DNA from 4 places in the Rhizobium sp. L9 genome. Region 1 is predicted to be linked to each of the others. Evidence: riboswitches for the same ligand, from Rfam matches in the RefSeq annotation. Region 1 holds a riboswitch; each other region holds the start of a gene.
The links. Region 1 has a riboswitch for cobalamin ahead of CO660_RS03400 (CbtB domain-containing protein). Riboswitches for the same ligand answer to the same signal wherever they lie in the genome.
Positions count from the first base shown of each region.

Region 2: it holds a riboswitch for cobalamin, as region 1 does, so the genes downstream of both, bluB (5,6-dimethylbenzimidazole synthase) here and CO660_RS03400 (CbtB domain-containing protein) in region 1, are expected to answer to the same signal.
Region 3: it holds a riboswitch for cobalamin, as region 1 does, so the genes downstream of both, cobU (bifunctional adenosylcobinamide kinase/adenosylcobinamide-phosphate guanylyltransferase) here and CO660_RS03400 (CbtB domain-containing protein) in region 1, are expected to answer to the same signal.
Region 4: it holds a riboswitch for cobalamin, as region 1 does, so the genes downstream of both, nrdH (glutaredoxin-like protein NrdH) here and CO660_RS03400 (CbtB domain-containing protein) in region 1, are expected to answer to the same signal.

Region 1 is NZ_NWSZ01000003.1:317,689-322,446, forward strand. It holds gene CO660_RS03390 (bifunctional diguanylate cyclase/phosphodiesterase) at 1-383, opposite strand, end outside; gene CO660_RS03395 (histidine phosphatase family protein) at 858-1,406, opposite strand; cobalamin riboswitch at 1,463-1,612, shown strand; gene CO660_RS03400 (CbtB domain-containing protein) at 1,638-1,847, shown strand; gene CO660_RS03410 (CbtA family protein) at 1,962-2,696, shown strand; gene CO660_RS03415 (hypothetical protein) at 2,750-3,319, shown strand; gene CO660_RS03420 (sulfite oxidase-like oxidoreductase) at 3,304-3,966, opposite strand; gene CO660_RS03425 (sensor histidine kinase) at 4,076-4,758, shown strand, end outside.
Region 2 is NZ_NWSZ01000012.1:12,144-16,901, reverse strand. It holds gene CO660_RS13855 (DUF2865 domain-containing protein) at 155-1,255, shown strand; gene bluB (5,6-dimethylbenzimidazole synthase) at 1,259-1,948, opposite strand; cobalamin riboswitch at 1,990-2,176, opposite strand; gene CO660_RS13845 (3-deoxy-7-phosphoheptulonate synthase) at 2,458-3,522, shown strand; gene CO660_RS13840 (TolB family protein) at 3,519-4,346, opposite strand; gene CO660_RS13835 (NAD+ synthase) at 4,480-4,758, opposite strand, start outside.
Region 3 is NZ_NWSZ01000018.1:53,930-58,687, reverse strand. It holds gene CO660_RS18690 (chloride channel protein) at 1-1,630, opposite strand, end outside; cobalamin riboswitch at 1,857-2,251, shown strand; gene cobU (bifunctional adenosylcobinamide kinase/adenosylcobinamide-phosphate guanylyltransferase) at 2,553-3,062, shown strand; gene cobW (cobalamin biosynthesis protein CobW) at 3,069-4,124, shown strand; gene cobN (cobaltochelatase subunit CobN) at 4,128-4,758, shown strand, end outside.
Region 4 is NZ_NWSZ01000048.1:18,007-22,764, forward strand. It holds gene CO660_RS31030 (heavy metal translocating P-type ATPase) at 1-1,323, shown strand, start outside; cobalamin riboswitch at 1,533-1,757, shown strand; gene nrdH (glutaredoxin-like protein NrdH) at 2,018-2,239, shown strand; gene nrdI (class Ib ribonucleoside-diphosphate reductase assembly flavoprotein NrdI) at 2,253-2,654, shown strand; gene nrdE (class 1b ribonucleoside-diphosphate reductase subunit alpha) at 2,633-4,758, shown strand, end outside.

The DNA of each region.
Region 1 (4,758 bases):
ACGTTGTCGTCCCATTCCTCGATCTCGGCCTCGCCGCTTCTGACCGGCCGTGAGAGGATTTTGCGCTCGAAGGCGTAGCGGTTCGGCAGCTTGGTCAGATGGTCGTGGGTTGCCGTCCAATCGGCCTTAGCCTGTTCGGTGGCGCGCAGCTCCATTTCCTTGCGCAGGTCGGCGATGCGCAGCACCGAATAGATGAAGCTCATCGCGCCAGCGATGCCGAGAGCCAGAACGAGCTTATCCGCCCCGTACTCGCCGAAACTGGTCATGAAGGAGACGAGGCGGTCGTCGAAGTGCAGCACCGTGCCGAGGATCCAGAGGGTTACTCCGAAAACCACAACCGACACGCATTGCCTTCCGGCCCTGCTTCGAAAAAACGCAGGCATTATCGCATTCTCCATCTCCACCCTCTGCCGGACTATCACGAAAATCTGAAATGTTCGTTGAAACCATAAGGCGAATTGTTGGAGGTGGCAGCCCGTCCGTTGCGGTGCTGTCCGGACCTCGGCTGCGCTACGGCGTTTCGCTGGTGCTGCTTGGAAGATTAGAGGATGTCCGGATTCAAGACGAGGGGAGCCCCACGAAAGAACGAGGGCGAGCGTGCTGTCGCATCGCTCGCCCTGTCTCGCTCTTCAGGCGGTGACGATCAGCAGCGGAACGCTGACGACCAGACCGACCATAACTAAGGTGAGCGTCACGACCCTCATCAAGCGCAGGCGCCGCGTACGCTCCCCACTCCAATCATATGCCATAGCTTCCGTCTCCTTGGGACAAGGAAGTAGTCCCGGTCAGACCCGGTTCAATAGAGATGACGCGATTTGCTTGCGTAAGGCTGGATAGTATGAGGGATGTCTAATTCTCTAGAGGCGCAGCGACCAGCGCTGTCCATTGCTGGTCATCCGAACGACCACCAGCGGCTCGACATCGACGAGCCAGAACGAGGGGAGGGGAGCCTGAAGCACATGCGCAATCGCTGTTCTTATAATCGATGCGTGGGTGACGGCTATCACATGACCGCCGAGCGTGGATTGTTCATCCATCCAGCCGGCGACGCGCGTCCGCAGACCGAGAAAACTGTCGCCGCCATGTGGGGCGGCTTCCGGATCGCTCATCCAAGCCATGAGGTTCTCCGGCTCTTCGGTGCCGATTGCCGCAATCGGCCTGCCGGCCCAGCGGCCATTGTCGCAGTCGGCAAGCCGCTGTTCTATTTGAGCGTCGAGACCGAGGGCTGTAGCGGTCTGGCGGGCACGCAAAGCCGGGCTCGTGACGATCCGGTCGGCGCGAGGCAGGGCGGTCATCCGGCCGGCTTCTTCAGCGGCCTTGTCTTCCAGCGGCTCATCCAGCGGGAACAGGGCCTTGCGGCTCGCCGCCGTGGCGCCGTGACAGATCCAGGTGAGGCGGGTATTCACGGTTGTTCCGATCTTCGCAATATGGTGGGGACGACCCTTCGCCGGCGTCTCGAAGTTTCGTTGACAGTCTCTTCGGCGTCCAGATATAACCGTGCTGTTGCGGGTTTGGAAGCCGGTGGAAATCCGGCGCGGTCGCGCCACTGTGACCAGCGTTTCGAAGTTCTTTACGCTGGAAGTCAGACCCTGCCGCACAACACTCTTTCGACTGAACGCGTCATTCCGGAGGGATACATGTCTGACACCACTTTCGCGCCCGTTGCGGCACCGGCGCCAATCCCTGTAGGGGAAATCCTGCCCTGGGCGGTTTTCGGCGGCCTGCTGATGCTCATCGTTCTTTATTTCGTCGGCACCGAGGAAGGCGCGATGGCGCTGTTCAACGGCATGTATGTGCACGAATTCGTGCATGACGGCCGCCATCTGCTCGGCTTTCCCTGCCACTAAAGCGCATCGCGATCTTTCAGATTCGCTTTTCGCGCTTTAGGTCTTTGTTTACGCATGTCGTTATCGCAAAACCGCTGCACACTTTTGCGCGACATGCTTAGGGGGAATATTGACATGGTTGGAAAGCTTCTGCTTCGCGGCATGCTCGCGGGCCTGATTGCTGGTATCCTCGTTTTCGCTTTCGCCCATATCTTCGGCGAGCCGCTGGTCGATGCGGCAATCGCCTTCGAGGAGGCGAGCGCCCAGGCGGCGGGCGAAGCTGCCGAACCTGAAATCGTCAGCCGGGCCACGCAGGCTGGTCTCGGCCTTTTCACCGGCGTCATGGCCTACAGTATCGCCGTCGGCGGGCTCTTTTCGCTCGCCTTCGCCTTCGTACATGGCCGCTTCAGCAGCCTCTCGGCGCGCGGCACCTCGGCCGTTATCGCCATTGCCGCCTTCGTGGCAGTGGTGTTTGTTCCCGGAATCAAATATCCGGCCAACCCCCCGGCGGTCGGCAATCCCGAAACGATCGGCGTCAGGACCGAGCTGTTCTTCCTGATGATTGTCGTTTCGCTCGCCTCGCTGGTTGCCGCGGTCGCGCTGTCGCGCCGCCTTGGCGAGCGCTTCGGTCTCTGGAACGGCGCGATCATCGCCGGCATCGCCTATCTCGTCTTCATCGGCTTCGTGCTTTATCTGTTGCCGCCGATCAACGAGGTGCCCGAGAATTTCTCGGCGATGGTACTCTGGCGGTTCCGCACCACCTCGCTCGGCATGCATGCGATCCTTTGGGCAACGCTCGGTCTGGTTTTCGGAGCGCTGGCAGAAAGGGGTCTTGCCGCCAAGAGTGGACTGCGGCCGGCGTTCCGGTGATGCAGCATATTGGCAGGTTTGCTTTTCTCGGTCTCATCGCGAGCCTGTTGCCAATGTTTATCGGAAATGCTTTCGGCCATGGGAGCAGCTCTGGCGGCTCCGATACCGGGCTCGATATTCCGGCAATTTCCCACGGCGAGATGGCGATCATTTCGGAGTATCGCAGCAGCATCAGCATGCTGGCGTCACGGGCGGCCGATACGAACGAATCGTTCCGGCGTGTCCTGAACTACGCCGAAATCCAGTATTCCTATTGCCTCTGGGGTCGGATGCCCGGCAGCGTGACGGACGAGGAGAGCCCGTTCAACCAATGCGCCCATGCCTATCTCGCGGCGACGAAAGCCGTGCTGCTGGCGATGCGTGAGATGCCGCGGGAGGCAACCGCGGCGGGCGAAATCATATCGGCCATCGACGCCGAGATGGCGGGTCGCGGGCTTGCCTTCATTACCTGCCAGTTCAGCGGCGAGGCATTCAATACCGCCAATATCATCAAGCCGAGTTGGAGCAAGGTGCCGCTTCATCCTGCCAGCATGGCGTCCCTGACGGGGTTGGCCGCCATGTTGGGGCTTGCCATCCTGACGCTTCGCCGCTTCCTGCGGCCGAAGGCTCAGTCGTCGGAATAGCGCTGCTCGCGCCACGGATCGCCATACATATGGTAGCCGTTCTTTTCCCAGAAGCCTGCCTCGTCGGCGGCGAGCAACTCGATGCGGCGCAGCCATTTGGCGCTTTTCCAGAAATAAAGATGCGGCGCGACGAGGCGCATTGGGCCGCCGTGCTCCGGTGTCAGCGGCAGGCCGTCCCAGGAGGTCGCCAGGATCGCATCCTCGGCGGCGAAATCGGCGAGCGGCAGATTGGTGGTGTAGCCGTCATAGCTCGTCAGCATCACGTAGGCTGCTTCCGGTTTCGGCATGGCGCGATCGAGCAGATCCCGCGTCGAAACGCCTTTCCAGTTGTTGTCATAACGCGACCAAGTGGTGACGCAGTGAATGTCGCTCACCCCAGTGCTCTGCTCCATCGCCTGGAAATCGGCCCAGGTGAGGGTGAGAGGCGTTTCGACCAAACCACGCACTTCAAGCCGCCAGCTCTCGGTTGAAATGACCGGCTGCTGGCCGAGATCGAGCACCGGCCAATTCTTGACGAGGTGCTGGCCGGGCGGCAGGCGCTCGGTCTCGGGCCTGCTGATGCGCCCGGTCAGGAACTTGCCCTCTGACGCCCAGCGGCGCTTGGAGTTGGTGAGTTTGCTGTCGGCGGGCGTCTGGTCGTCGCTCATGAATGGGTTTCCTTGCGGTGCAGCAATAGGACATCCGTCCCTGCCGAGTGTCAAGTTCCGGTGAGCCCTTGGAAATCCTCGCTTGCCTCATTAAACTGAGCCGTCGGGCATGCCTTGCTGGGGAGTGAAGGCAGAAAGGGAGGAGCCGGATCTGTCTTCGAAATATCGTGCCATCGCGGCGCTGCTGCTGGTGCCGCTCGTCATCTTCGCCTTCTTCACCTATGGAAGCGCGATTGCGACGCGCGCCTATATGCAGGAGGCTTCCGCTCAGGCGGGAACGGCGCTGCGCCTCGCCGTCTCGGCGCTCAGCGGCCACCTCAACCGCTACGAGGCGCTGCCGGCGCTGATCGCCGATCACGACGATATCAAGGAACTGGTGAGCGCGCCCAACGATATGGCGCTGCGTGATGCGGCCAATCTCTATCTCAAGGAGATCAACGGGCTTTTAAAATCCTCCGACATCTATGTGGTGAAGCCGGACGGGGAGACGATCGCGGCGAGCAATTACGATGGACCGGGGAGCTTCGTCGGCCAGAATTTCAATTACCGGCCCTATTTCCAGGAGGCGATCGAAGGCCGGCAGGCGCGGTTTTACGCACTTGGCACCACATCGCTAAAGCGAGGATATTATTTTTCGGCTCCGATCAGGGTCGGTGCGGACATTCGCGGCGTCATCGTCTTCAAGGTCGATATCGACATGATCGAATCCTCCTGGAGCGGTGGCGAATACAAGATCTTCGTCTCCGATCCCGAGGGCATCATCTTCATGTCCGGCAGCCCGGAATGGCTCTA
Region 2 (4,758 bases), on a different contig from region 1:
CCTCACGGAAGAATACCCGCATCTTCTGGATAAAATCTCGAAAATGCGCTAGGAATTGATCCAAGCTTATTAAGAGAAACACGTTAAGAGACAAGGTACGGCGGATGGACGCCACCTTTGACCGATCGACACTTTCTCATTCCCGGACGACGCCGTGAAACGCCGAAATCTGTCTCTTGCTCTTATGCTTGCGCTGGCATCACCGGCCGCAGCACAGACCAGCGCTATTTGCAACGACTTGCGCGGTCGCCTTGCCGACCTGCCACGATCGATCGGTAGCAATAACGGGCCGGAAGCGCGCCAATATGCAAATGCCATGGCCGAGCAGAACCTCGAGCTGCGCAAGGTCCGCAACGATCTGCGCAATAACGGATGCACTTCAGGCAGCATGGTCGTGATTGGCAGTGACAACGCCGACTTTTGCGCCGAACTCTCTGACGCCGAAGCCCGGATGATCGACAATATCCGTTATCTCCAGGAGCGCCGCGACGAGCTGCGCAACCACGGCGACGGCAGTGACGACGCGCGCCGAGAATTGACGGCGGCACTCGAACGCAACGGCTGCAACAGCGACAATTTCTATGCCCCGACCGAGCGTAGCGCAGACGACCCCGCCCCGAGTGTCGAGGAACAGGCGATGCGCACCGATACCTTCATTCCGCTCGGCGGCGGTGAAGAGACCGATCTGCGTTACGGCCTGCCGAGGGCCGAAATGTTTTCACCGATCAGCACCATCTGCGTGCGCAGCTGCGACGGTGGCTTCTTCCCGATCAGCTCAAATACCACCTCGGTGGATTTCGGCCGCGATGCCCAGACCTGCGCCAAGATGTGCCCCGGCATTGAAACCGAGCTCTTCTATCGCGACGTGACCAGCACCGACTCCTCGAACATGATCTCGGTCGCAACGGGCGCGCCCTATAGCGCCATGAAGAACGCTTTTGTCTACAAGAACCGCGCGCCTGGCGAGAAAAATTCCTGCGCCTGCAATCTCACCGCCTATTACGAGGAGATGCGCGGCAAGCAGGCCCTGAGCGAACCGCCGCAGCAGGGCTCGATCACGACGGTCCGCACTAAACCGCCGACGAAAGATACTGCGGCAGCATCAGCCCCGCCGCAGCCATCCGTTGCCGAACGTCCCTACGACCCCACGCAGAACAAGGTTCGTCAGGTCGGCCCGCAATTCCTTGCCGGCGACCAGGGCTCGATCGACCTTGCCAATCCGGCGACGCCGGGTCCGCAACCACAGCAGCAGTAATTGCTACGGGTCGTTGCGTCCCCATCCGTCGTGGAAAACGAGTTCCTCGAGCGGCAGCCGCTGCCGCCAACCTTTGACCGAAAGTTCCGGTTCGTCATAAAGACGGTCGACAAAGCCGGCGCAGAGCCAGGCGACCACCTCGATATGCTCCGGTATGCCGAGAATTGTTTTCAGGTCGCCTTCATGAAAGATGCTGACCCAGCCGATGCCGACCCCTTCGGCGCGGGCCGCGAGCCAGAGATTCTGAATGGCGCAAACGGTCGAATAGGAATCCATCCTCGGATTGTGCGTCCGTCCCAGCACCACGCTGCCGCCGCGGGTGGGATCGCAGGTTACGCATATGCCGAGCGGCGCCTCCACGATGCCTTCGAGCTTGAGGGATCGATAGGCCTGCCGCCGCTCGCCTTCGAACATCGAAGCTGCCTCTTCGTTGGCCACGGCAAAGGCGTTGCGCACGCGGGTGCGGACGGTTGCACTTTTCACGAGAATGAAATTCCATGGCTGCATGAAGCCGACCGACGGCGCATGATGGGCGGCGGTCAGGAGCCGCGCCACGACATCGTCGGGCAAGGGATCGGGCAGGAACTGGCTGCGCACGTCACGCCGCGTCATGATTGCGTGATAGACGGCTTCACGTTCGGCCATGGAAAAACCGGATGCCGCCGAAAGGGCATCCGCATAAGAGGGTCGCATCGTCAAATCCCCAACAACGCAACCGCCCGCCGTCCGCGCGGGTTGGGTCTATCTCGCCAGGCCGGTCTTCTGACTCGGCTTCATCCATCTGCCGCAGCCTTCCCGGCAAAGCCAGTGGCGTGATGAAGCGGCAGACGTCGGCCTTACAGCGTTGGGCACGTTCCGGCCTTGCACCGGATTCCCGATTCTCCCGCCTCGAGGGCGGGCACCTGACGGCGCATCTATTTCAGGAAATCGGAACGGAGGCAAGCGTCGGCACGTCAGCCTTAAAGAGGCGAACCCGTGATTTCGCCTCGCAAATTTTGCGTGACAATGAGCGGCCGCGACGCTACATACGCGGAATGTCGACGACTTCAGCCTACGCCTCCTCGCGATTTTATTCGTACCGCTGCTTCCAGCGGATGCGGGTCTGTGCGTAACTGAATTCAACGCGACGACAACCCGAACAGCCGCTAGTCTACCTGGCGGCTTTTCTGTTCCGCACGGTATGACCAAACAGGAGCCATGCCGTGCCCGACACCATCGATGATCTGCGTATTCTCGAGATCACCCCGCTGACCAGACCCGCCGATGTCATCGCGGAAATCCCCCGAACCGCCGCCGTCAGCGAGACGGTGACCAGCAACCGCCACGCGGTCCATAAGATTCTCGAGGGTGAAGACGACCGCCTGATCGTCGTCATCGGCCCCTGCTCCATCCACGATCCGGTTGCTGCACGCGAGTATGCCGCGCGGCTGGCCGAGCAGCGACAGCGCTTCTCCAGTGATCTGGAAATCGTCATGCGCGTCTATTTCGAAAAGCCGCGCACCACAGTCGGCTGGAAGGGCTTGATGAACGACCCGCATCTCGACGGCAGCTACCGTATCGAGGAAGGGCTGAGAATTGCCAGAAGGCTGCTGCTCGACATCAACGCGATGGGCCTTCCCGCCGGGGTCGAATTCCTCGAGACGATCACACCGCAATACATTGCCGACCTCGTCAGCTGGGGTGCGATCGGCGCCCGCACGACCGAGAGCCAGATCCATCGCCAGCTCGCCTCCGGCCTCTCCTGCCCGATCGGCTTCAAGAACGGCACCGACGGCGGGGCTCGCGTCGCGATCGACGCGATCCTGGCCGCTTCACAACCGCATCACTTCCCGGCCGTCACCAAGGACGGACAGGCGGCAATCGCCTCGACAAAGGGCAATGAGGACTGCCACATCATTCTGCGCGGCGGCAAGCGGCCGAATTATGAGGCGGCCGATGTCGGAGCCGTCACAGCGGAATGCCTGAAACTCGGGGTCACCCCGCGCATCCTCATCGACGCCAGCCATGCCAACAGCAGCAAAGATCCGATGAACCAGCCACGGGTTGTCAAGGACGTCGCCGGACAGATCTCCGCGGGCAATCACCACATCAAGGGCATGATGATCGAAAGCAACCTCGTTGCCGGCCGCCAGGATCTCGTTCCCGGCAAGCCGCTCGTCTACGGCCAGTCCATCACCGATGGCTGCATTGACTGGGATATGTCGGTGAGTGTGCTGGAAGATCTGGCGGACGCCGCTCGCAGGCGGCGCCGAGCGGCAGCGGCTTAAGCCGCCGGAAAATACCTGACATAGGCAAACTCGTCACCATCAGGTGACCAGCAGGGCACGTTGATCGTGCCCTGCCCGCCGAAAAGCTCGAACAGCGTCTTCAGGTTGCCGCCGTCCATATCCATCAGCCGCAACCGCACGTCGAGATCGCGCGGATGGTCAAAGACCGAAGGATCGTAGGACAGGATCAGCACCTTGTCGTTTTTGGGCGATGGATGGGGAAACCAGTTCCCGTGATTGTCCGACGTCACCTGTTCGAGGCCTGTGCCATCCGGATGGATGCGCCAGATCTGCATCAGCCCGGTGCGGCTGGAATTGAAATAGACCCATTGGCCGTCGGCGGAATAATCCGGCCCGTCGTTGCGGCCTTCGCCATACGTCAGCCGCGTCTCGACGCCGCCGTCGACTGAGATCGTATAAATATCGAAAAGATCGTCGCGAATGCCGCAATAGGCGAGCTGGCGGCCATCCGGTGACCAGCCATGCCAATAGGACGGCTGGTTTTGCGTGATGAGCCGCGGCGTGCCGCCTTCGACCGGCAGGATGTAGATCGTCGACTTGCCGAACTCCGTCTTGTCCGAGATGACGATCTCAGTGCCATCAGGCGAAATGCCGTGATCATTGTTGCAATTGACGGCAAAGCCCGTATCGACCTTCACCACCTCGCCGCCATCGAGCGGCAGCCGGAAGAGCAGCCCGTTGCCGTTCAGCAGGAGATAGGAGCCATCGGGCGAGAAATTCGGCGCTTCCACCAGCCTGTCCGTCTGCCAGACCTCGCGAGCCCTGCCCGTCCTGACATTGTAGATCTCGACCGAGCTGCGCATGTTGCCTCCCTGATGTGTCGATTGCGTCAGCGATCGAGCTGCGTCAGCGATCTCGATTGCGTCAGCGATCCCGATCGCGTCAGCAATCCCGATTGCGCTAGCGATCCCGATTGCGCTAGCGATCCCGATTGCGCTAGCGATCCCGGAACCGGTTGGTGATCGGATAGCGCCGGTCGCGCCCGAAATTCTTCTTGGTGATCTTCACGCCCGGCGCCGATTGCCGGCGCTTGTATTCGGCAAGATAAAGCAGGTGCTCGACGCGGTGGACGGTGGCGACGTCATGGCCGCGCGCGACGATCTCCTCGACCGCCATTTCCTTCTCCACCAGGCACTCGAGAATATCGTCGAGGACGGGATAGGGCGGCAGCGAATCCTGGTCCTTCTGGTCCGGGCGAAGCTCGGCCGAGGGTGC
Region 3 (4,758 bases), on a different contig from region 1:
GTTTGGCATTCATCTGCGGCTGCAGGAAATCATTGCGATAGCGGATGAAATCGGCAAGCGTCTGGCCCTCGTCCTGAGCGTCGGTCGGGTTAGCGTAGATCTCCGGGACCAGTACGAGGCCAGCATATTTGTCGTTCTCGTCGACGAGAATGACGCGCTGGGTCGAGCCGATCGGGAAGGCCCTCTTGAAGTCTTCCAGCGAGATATCGGCTCTTGCCGTCTTCACGTCGGCGCGCATCAGCTTGTTCACGGTGAGATTGCGGATCCAGCCGACGTCGTGGGCGCTGCGGATGCTCTCGCCGCGCAGATGGAAACGCCATGTGGCGAAGGAGTAGCCGAAGGTCGAGCGCACGACGAGCGAGGAGGTGATGACGGCCGCAAGAACAAGTGCCGTGATCGGGAAATCGCCGGTGATTTCGAGCGCCAGAAAGGTCATCGTCAGCGGCCCGCCAATGACGGCGACCGCCAGGGAACTCATCCCGACCACAGCATAAATGACCGGCGTTAATGTCGCATCAGCAAAATAGGGGCCGCAATAAGCAAAGAGCTTGCCCAGCAGGGCGCCCATGAACAGCGAGGCGAAGAACAGACCACCCCTGAAGCCAGAACCGATCGAGATTGCCGAAGCCAGCGATTTCAGGAGAAAGAGACCGATCAGCGCCGGGATCGCCACGTCGCGGGACAAGTTGAGATGCAGCGCCCCGTGGCCGGCCGAAAGCACCTGCGGCGAGATCATCGCGAGAAGCCCGACGATGATGCCGCCGAGCGCCGGCCGAAAGGGCGGAGCGATCGAGCTTTTGCGCGCCACCTCCTCGATGAAGGCCACGCCCTGCATGAGGAGAATGCCAACGCCGGCGCAGAAGACGCCGAGCAGCAGCGCCGGGATATAATCGGCCGGCACGACCGAGCCGAAGCTGCCGATATCGATGGTGAAATCGCCCTCGGCAAGCAACCTTGCGATGAGGGTCGAAACGAGGGCGGAGACCACTACCGGGGTTAGCGATACGATGGTGTAGGTGCCGATGATCAGCTCGAAGGCGTAGAAGGCGCCCGTCAGCGGCGCGTTGAAGGCGGCGGCAATGGCGCCGGCCGCGCCGCAACCGACGAGGATGCGCAGGTCCGAGCGGCGCAGCTGCAGCTTCAGGCCGAATTTGGAGGCAATGCCGGCGGCGAGCTGGGTATAGCCGGCCTCCAGGCCGACGGAGGCGCCGAAGCCGTTGGAGATCAGGTTCTGTACGGCAACGATGATGCTATCGGTCAGGGAGAGGCGGCCGCCATGCAGAGCATTCGCCTCGATCGGGTCGACCATGGGTTTCTTGCGCCGTTTGGCGAGCACCAGGAACAGCAGGCCGAGCAGGGCGCCGCCGATGACGGGGGCGGTGAGCAGCAGCATCTTGTCATGGATTACCGACGCGCTCAGCCTTTCGCTGTCGGCGATGCCGAAAACAAGCTGGTGCAGCTGGTTGGAGACATAGCTCATGCCGGTCACGGCAAGCCCCGAGGCGATGCCGACGATGGCACCGGCCAGCGAGAGGCCGACTTCGCTGCGGCGCGTCAGGGCGCGCAGTCGCCCCGGATCGAAGAAAACACGCAGCGCGCGCAGGCGGCGCCGATCCAATTTCATAAGCATGGCTAGACAACTAGGCGAGGAGAGGCCGGGTCAAGGGCGGAGGTGCAGTCGCCTTGCAACGCAATTGCGGCGAAAGGCCGACGGACACGTCGAATATTCATGACGTAAGCCGCTGATAAAAGACGATATTTCCGGTAGGGTCAGTGGTCTTGGCCGGCCTTTCGCGCAGTCCAGCGGGAAGGTGGTGGCGAAGGTCGGTTGACTTCACCCGCCAGCTTGCCTAACCATCTGAGGAATAACGGATGGTTCCGGATCGGCATTTCGCCTTCCGGATGAAAAGGGAATGTGACGGGGCGGACCCACATCGGGCGCCTTCATCGCAGCCGACCCCGCGACTGTAGAGCGGTCAGGGTCTTCCATCCGGCATCGAACCTTCCGGCCTAACCGCAATCGTGCAGGCGGGCGGGATGGGCGACATGCCGGAAAAGCCACTGGAAATGCATGGTGATCAACCGGGGTCGGACGCCTCTATCTCTACGAATCGTCCACCTTTTCACCGAGGCAGCCGGGAAGGCGAGGCAGATCCGCTGGCACGATCAGGGGCGACCGGGCTTCCGGTTCGCCCCCGATCGCCGCCGATAACCGCGAGCCAGGAGACCTGCCTTCCGTGCCGGGCGAACAGCCCAAACCTGGGCAAGAGACCCGCTGCCAGCACGGAGGTTGTTTTGGCTGAAAGAACGAATTCAACGCCGCCTCTGGTGGTGCGTATGAGAGGTGCCGGTTCGTCGCCTTCAGGTTATGTCTGCGTATTACGCGCCTTCCTTTCCTCCCTCATTCCTGTGCTTGTCACAGGAACCCGGCCACGGCGCGTCCGCGCCGTGATTAATTATGCTTTCTCAAGCAAAGTTTTGGCTACCGTGGCTCATAGAGTTAAAACTAGAACAAGCTGCAGCGGCACGCCTCCTCAGAGGAATATTCGGGCATGACCACCACGCTCATCCTCGGCGGGGCACGCTCCGGCAAATCCCGTTTCGCCGAAAATCTCGTTAGGGCAAGCGGCCTCGAGCGCCACTATCTCGCCACCGGCCGTGCCTGGGACGAGGAGATGCAGACGCGTATTGCCCAGCACAGGACCGATCGCGGCCCTTCCTGGATGACGCATGAGGAGCCGCTCGATCTTTTCGGCGTGCTTGCCGCCATCGATGGCGAGGGACGCATTGTGCTTGTCGATTGCCTGACGCTCTGGGTGACCAACCTGATGATGGCGGAGCGCGAGATGGCTGTGGAATTTGCCGCGCTCGCCGATTTCCTCCCCGGCGCCAAGGCGCAACTCGTCTTCGTTTCCAACGAGGTTGGTCTCGGGATCGTGCCTGACAATCGCATGGCGCGCGATTTTCGCGATCATGCCGGACGGCTGCACCAAATAATCGCGGCGAAGGCCGACGAGGTCTATTTCATCGCGGCCGGTCTGCCGCTGAAAATGAAGGGTTGAAGTTCCATGAACCAGCAGAAAATCCCCGCAACCGTCATCACCGGCTTCCTCGGCGCCGGCAAGACGACGATGATCCGCAACCTGCTCACCAATGCCGGCGGCAAAAAGATTGCGCTTATCATCAACGAGTTCGGCGATCTCGGTGTCGATGGCGAGGTCCTGAAGGGCTGCGGCGCGGAGAATTGCAGCGAGGACGACATTATCGAGCTCACCAATGGCTGCATCTGCTGCACCGTCGCCGACGATTTCATTCCAACGATGACGAAGCTCCTGGAGCGCGAACAGCGGCCCGACCATATCGTCATCGAAACCTCCGGCCTCGCCCTGCCGCAGCCGCTGGTCGCCGCCTTCAAGTGGCCCGATATTCGCACCCAGGTGACCGTCGACGGCGTCATTACGGTCGTCGACAGTGCGGCCGTTGCCGCCGGCCGTTTCGCCGACGACCATGATGCAGTCGAGGCGGCGCGCAGCGAGGACGACTCGCTCGATCATGAGAGCCCGATCGAGGAGCTGTTCGAAGACCAGCTCACATGCGCCGATCTCATCGTGCTCAACAAGACCGACCTGATCGATGGCGATGGCCTTGACCGCGTGAAGAGCGAAGTCGCCTCCCGCATTGCCCGCAAGCCGGTCATGATCGAAGCCAGGAATGGCGAGGTGCCGGCAGGCGTGCTGCTCGGCCTCGGCATCGGCACGGAAGACGATATCGCCAACCGCAAGTCCCATCACGAGCTGGAGCACGAGGAGGGGGCGCCACACGACCACGACGAATTCGAAAGCTTCGTTGTCGAACTCGGCGCTGTTTCCGATCCGACGGGCTTTGTCGAGAAGCTGAAGGGCATCATCGCCGAGCATGATGTGCTGCGCCTCAAAGGCTTCATCGACGTCTTGGGCAAGCCCATGCGCCTGCAACTGCAGGCCGTCGGCAGCCGCATCGACCAGTATTTCGACCGCGCCTGGGCAGCGGGCGAGGCGCGCCGCACGCGCCTCGTCGTCATCGGCTTGCATGAAATGAACGAGGACGCGGTACGCAAGGCGATCGAAGCGCTCGTTCAAGGATAATCGATGCATCTGCTTCTTGCCCAGAAGGGAACGATCAGCGACGGCGAGGAGGCGATCGACCTCGGCCAGTCGCCCGGCGATATCCTGTTTCTTTCGGCTGCCGACACCGAACTCGCCGCGATTGCTGCCGCCTATCACGAGTGTGAAGGGATGCCGCATTCGCTGAGGCTCGCGAATCTGATGAGCCTCAAGCATCCAATGTCGGTCGATACCTATGTCGAGCGAACGGCCCGGCACGCCAAGTTGATCGTCGTGCGTGCGCTCGGCGGCGCCAGCTATTTCCATTATGCGCTGGAGGCGCTGCACGCCGTTGCTGCCCGCAATGGCGTGAAAATTGCGGTATTGCCTGGCGATGCCAAGCCGGATGCCGGGCTGGTTCCTTTCTCCAATGTTGACCTCGACGATCTCAACGGGCTGTGGGCCTACCTGATCGAAGGCGGCGACACCAATGCGCGGGATTTTCTCGCCTATGCTTCGGCGATGCTGTCAGGGGCGGAGAAGCCGGCGCCGGCAGTGCCGCTGATGAAGGCGGGCATCTGGTGGCCGGGGCGAGGGGCGATCGGGGTCGAGGAGTGGCGGCGGGTCGTCGGTTCGCATGTCGCGCCAACGTCGTCCGTCAAGCGTGGGACACCAA
Region 4 (4,758 bases), on a different contig from region 1:
GACGCCGTGGTCTATGCCGGTACGGTCAATGGCGATGCGGTGCTGAGGGTTCGCGTCACGGCGGCTGCTGCCGACAATACTATCGCCCGCGTCGTCAAGCTGGTGGAAGAAGCGCAGGAATCGAAGGCGCCGACGGAGCGCTTCATCGAGCGGTTTTCGCGCTACTACACGCCGGGTGTGGTCGTCGTTGCCGCGCTGGTCGCGGTCGTTCCGCCGCCGTTCTTCGGCGGCGCGTGGAGTGAGTGGATCTACAAGGGTCTTGCCATCCTGCTGATCGGCTGCCCTTGCGCCCTCGTCATCTCGACGCCGGCGGCGATCGCGGCTTCGCTGTCGGCGGGCGCGAGGCGCGGGCTGCTGATGAAGGGCGGTGCGGTCCTGGAGACGCTCGGCAAGGTGACGATGGTCGCCTTCGACAAGACGGGCACGCTGACGGAAGGCAAGCCTCGGGTGACCGACATCCTTTCCTTTGGATTGGGTGAGGCGCAGCTCCTGTCGCGCGCGGCGGTGCTCGAGCAGGGCTCCAGCCATCCGCTGGCACAGGCGATTCTCCACCGCGCCAAGGCGGACGGCGTGCCCGTGCCACCCGCCTTCGAGCTGGAAGCGCTGCCGGGCAAGGGTGTCACCGGCAAAATCGGCGGCGAGGCAGTTGATCTCTTGTCGCCGCCAGCCGCCCGCGAGCGGGCGGCACTTAACGCGGAACAGGAGGCGCGTATTGCAGGGCTCAATGATGAGGGCAAGAGCGTGTCGGTGCTGCTCGTCAATGGCGCTGCGTCCGGCCTGATCGCCATGCGCGACGAGCCGCGCGAGGACGCCGCGGCCGGGCTCTCGGCGCTCAAATTGGCCGGTGTCAAGGCGATGATGCTGACCGGCGACAACAAGCGGACGGCGGCAGCGGTCGCAGACATGCTCGGCATCGACTGGCGGGGCGAGATGATGCCCGAGGACAAGCAGCGGGTCGTCGGCGAATTGAAGCGCAAGGGCTTCATAGTCGCCAAGGTCGGCGACGGCATCAACGACGCGCCGGCGCTCGCCGCCGCCGACATCGGTATCGCCATGGGCGGCGGCACCGATGTGGCGCTGGAGACGGCCGATGCCGCCGTGCTGCACGGGCGCGTTGGCGACGTGGCGCGAATGATCGCGCTTTCGCAGCGGACGATGCGCAATATCCTCGAGAATATCACCATTGCACTCGGGCTGAAGGCTGTCTTCCTGGTGACCACGATCATCGGGATCACCGGGCTCTGGACGGCGATTCTCGCCGATACCGGAGCCACCGTGCTGGTTACGATCAACGCGCTCAGGCTGCTCCGCGTAGAGGAATAAATCCTTTCCTCTTCGGAGCGCCGATTAGGGCCGATCCGGAATCGAAAACCGCAGAGCCGGCTACAGGCCGGCTCTCGTCGTTCAGGCCTTCTCCACAGTTCGTTTTGTTTAAGACTTCATTATCCATGTTTTTCACAGGAACGCAGTGATTTCAAACCTGCCGTAACGCAACGCACAAACCATCCGTTGACGTGAATTTCGATTCGCGTACTATATCTAGTGTTCAAGGTTCCTTCGATTCGTGAGGATCGCGGGCTAAGACGGGAATACGGTGCGTCTCGCCATGAGGGTGGGGCAAGGCCGGAGCTGCCCCCGCAACTGTGAGCGGAGAGCAACTGTCCGATTTCGGGTCACTGGGGCATGATGCCTCGGGAAGGCTGGGCAGGTGCTTCGACCCGTGAGCCAGGAGACCTGCCTTGAATGAAACGTCCACGGGCGGGGTGTCCGGAAGGTCGCGTGCATGCAGCGGAATGATCCGCGCTGTTGCGCTGCCCCGAACGACCGCATGAGCACTTCGGGGTTTGAAGTCATGTCGAGAGCATCAAGGCCGGCGCCCGCGCACATCCTGCGAGGGACCAAGTCAGGCGTTTAAAGCGCCAACCTTGCCAGATCACTATCAAGCATTTCCCCGGACGCCGCATGGCGCCCGATCCCAGTCCTGCGTCCTGAATTCATTGACTTCACGAGGAACATGATGAGCGTTACCGTTTACAGCAAGCCGGCCTGTGTCCAATGCACGGCCACTTACCGCGCCCTCGATCGCCTGGGCGTGGATTATGAGATCGTCGATATTTCCGAGGATGCCGAAGCGCTCGATCGCGTGCGTGGCATGGGCTACATGCAGGTTCCGGTCGTCGTTGCCGGCGAGCAGCATTGGGCGGGCTTCCGCCCCGACATGATCAGCGCGCTCTCCTGACCGGAGAAAAGGAGTGGGGCTGATCGTCTATTATTCCAGCCGATCCGGGAACACCCATCGTTTCGTCGAGAAGCTGGGATTGCGCGCGGCGCGCATTCCCCTCGGCGCTGAGGCCATCCACATTCGCGAACCCTATGTGCTGATCTCGCCTACCTATTGCGGAAACGGCGGTAAAGGGGCCGTGCCCAAGCAGGTGATCCGCTTCCTCAACGAGGCGGAAAACCGCTCCAACATCCGCGGCGTGATTGCTGCGGGCAACAGCAATTTCGGCGAGACCTATGGGCTCGCCGGCGATGTCATCTCGAAGAAGTGCCAGGTGCCGTACCTCTACAGGTTCGAGCTCCTGGGAACTGCCGATGATATCGCCAACGTCAAAGACGGGATGGGACGATTTTGGACACGGGAACAAATCTGACGCGGGACGCGGGCGCAAAACCGCTGAAAGCGGCCGAAACACTCGACTATCATGCACTGAACGCGATGCTGAACCTCTACGACGACGAGGGAAAGATCCAGCTCGACAAGGATCGCGTGGCGGCCAAGCAATATTTCCTGCAGCATGTGAACCAGAACACCGTGTTCTTTCACAATCTTCGGGAAAAGCTCGATTACCTCGTCGCGGAGGGCTATTACGAGCAGGAGGTTCTCGACCAGTATTCCTTCAATTTCGTCCGCGACCTGTTCGATCAGGCCTATGCCAAGAAATTCCGGTTTCCTACCTTCCTCGGGGCTTTCAAATATTACACCAGCTATACGCTGAAGACCTTCGACGAAAAGCGCTATCTCGAGCGCTACGAAGACCGCATCTGCATGGTGGCGCTGGCTTTGGCGCGCGGCGATGAGGCCCTTGCTCGCGACATAGTCGACGAGATCATTTCCGGCCGCTTCCAGCCGGCAACGCCCACCTTCCTCAATGCAGGCAAGAAGCAGCGCGGCGAACTCGTTTCCTGTTTCCTGCTGCGCGTCGAGGACAACATGGAATCGATCGGCCGGTCGATCAATTCGGCGCTGCAGTTGTCGAAACGCGGCGGCGGCGTGGCCCTGTCGCTGTCCAATATCCGCGAGGCGGGCGCGCCGATCAAGCAGATCGAAAACCAGTCCTCCGGCATCATCCCCGTCATGAAGCTCCTGGAAGACAGCTTCTCCTATGCCAATCAGCTCGGTGCGCGGCAGGGGGCGGGTGCGGTTTATCTGAACGCCCATCATCCCGATATCATGCGCTTTCTCGACACCAAGCGTGAAAACGCCGATGAGAAAATCCGCATCAAGACGCTGTCGCTCGGCGTTGTCGTGCCCGACATCACCTTCGAACTCGCCAAGAACAATGAGGACATGTACCTGTTCTCGCCCTACGACGTGGAACGGGTCTACGGCGTGCCTTTCACCGAGATTTCGGTGACGGAGAAGTACCGGGAAATGGTGGCGGACGCCCGCATCTCGAAGAAGAAGATCAAGGCGCGCGAATTCTTCCAGGTCATCGCCGAAATCCAGTTCGAAAGCGGCTACCCTTACATCATGTTCGAGGACACGGTGAACCGCTCGAACCCGATTGCCGGGCGCATCTCCATGAGCAACCTCTGCTCGGAGATCCTGCAGGTGAGCGAGGCGAGCGACTATCATGACGACCTTTCCTACAAGCATCTCGGCAGGGATATTTCCTGCAATCTCGGCTCCCTGAACATTGCTGCGGCGATGGATTCGACCGACTTCGGCAAGACGATCGAGACCTCGATCCGGGCGCTGACAGCGGTGTCCGATATGAGCAATATCTCCTCGGTTCCTTCAATCGAGAAAGGCAATGACGAGAGCCATGCGATCGGCCTCGGGCAGATGAACCTGCACGGATACCTCGCCCGCGAACGCATCTTCTATGGCTCTGAGGAAGGCGTCGATTTCACCAATATCTATTTCTATGCGGTGACCTATCACGCGCTGCGTGCCTCCAATCGTCTGGCGGTCGAGCGTGGTGTGAGCTTCAAGGGGTTCGAGAATTCGAAATACGCTTCAGGTGACTATTTCGACAAATATACCGAGCAGGAATGGAAGCCGGCGACCGAAAAGGTGCAGGCGTTGTTCGACAAATCGGGCATCCATATTCCGACACAGCAAGACTGGGTGGCGCTGAAAAAGGCGGTGATGGCCTCAGGCCTCTATAACCAGAACCTGCAGGCGGTGCCGCCGACGGGCTCGATCTCCTATATCAACCACTCGACTTCCTCGATCCATCCGATCGTCTCGAAGATCGAGATCCGCAAGGAAGGAAAGATCGGCCGCGTCTATTATCCGGCGCCGTTCATGACCAATGACAATCTCGACTACTATCAGGACGCCTACGAGATCGGGCCGGAGAAGATCATCGACACCTATGCGGCAGCGACCCAGCATGTCGACCAAGGCCTGTCGCTGACCCTGTTCTTCCGTGATACGGCGACGACGCGCGACATCAATAGGGCGCAGATTTACGCCTGGAAGAAGGGCATCAAGACGATCTACTACATCCGCCTTCGCCAGATGGCACT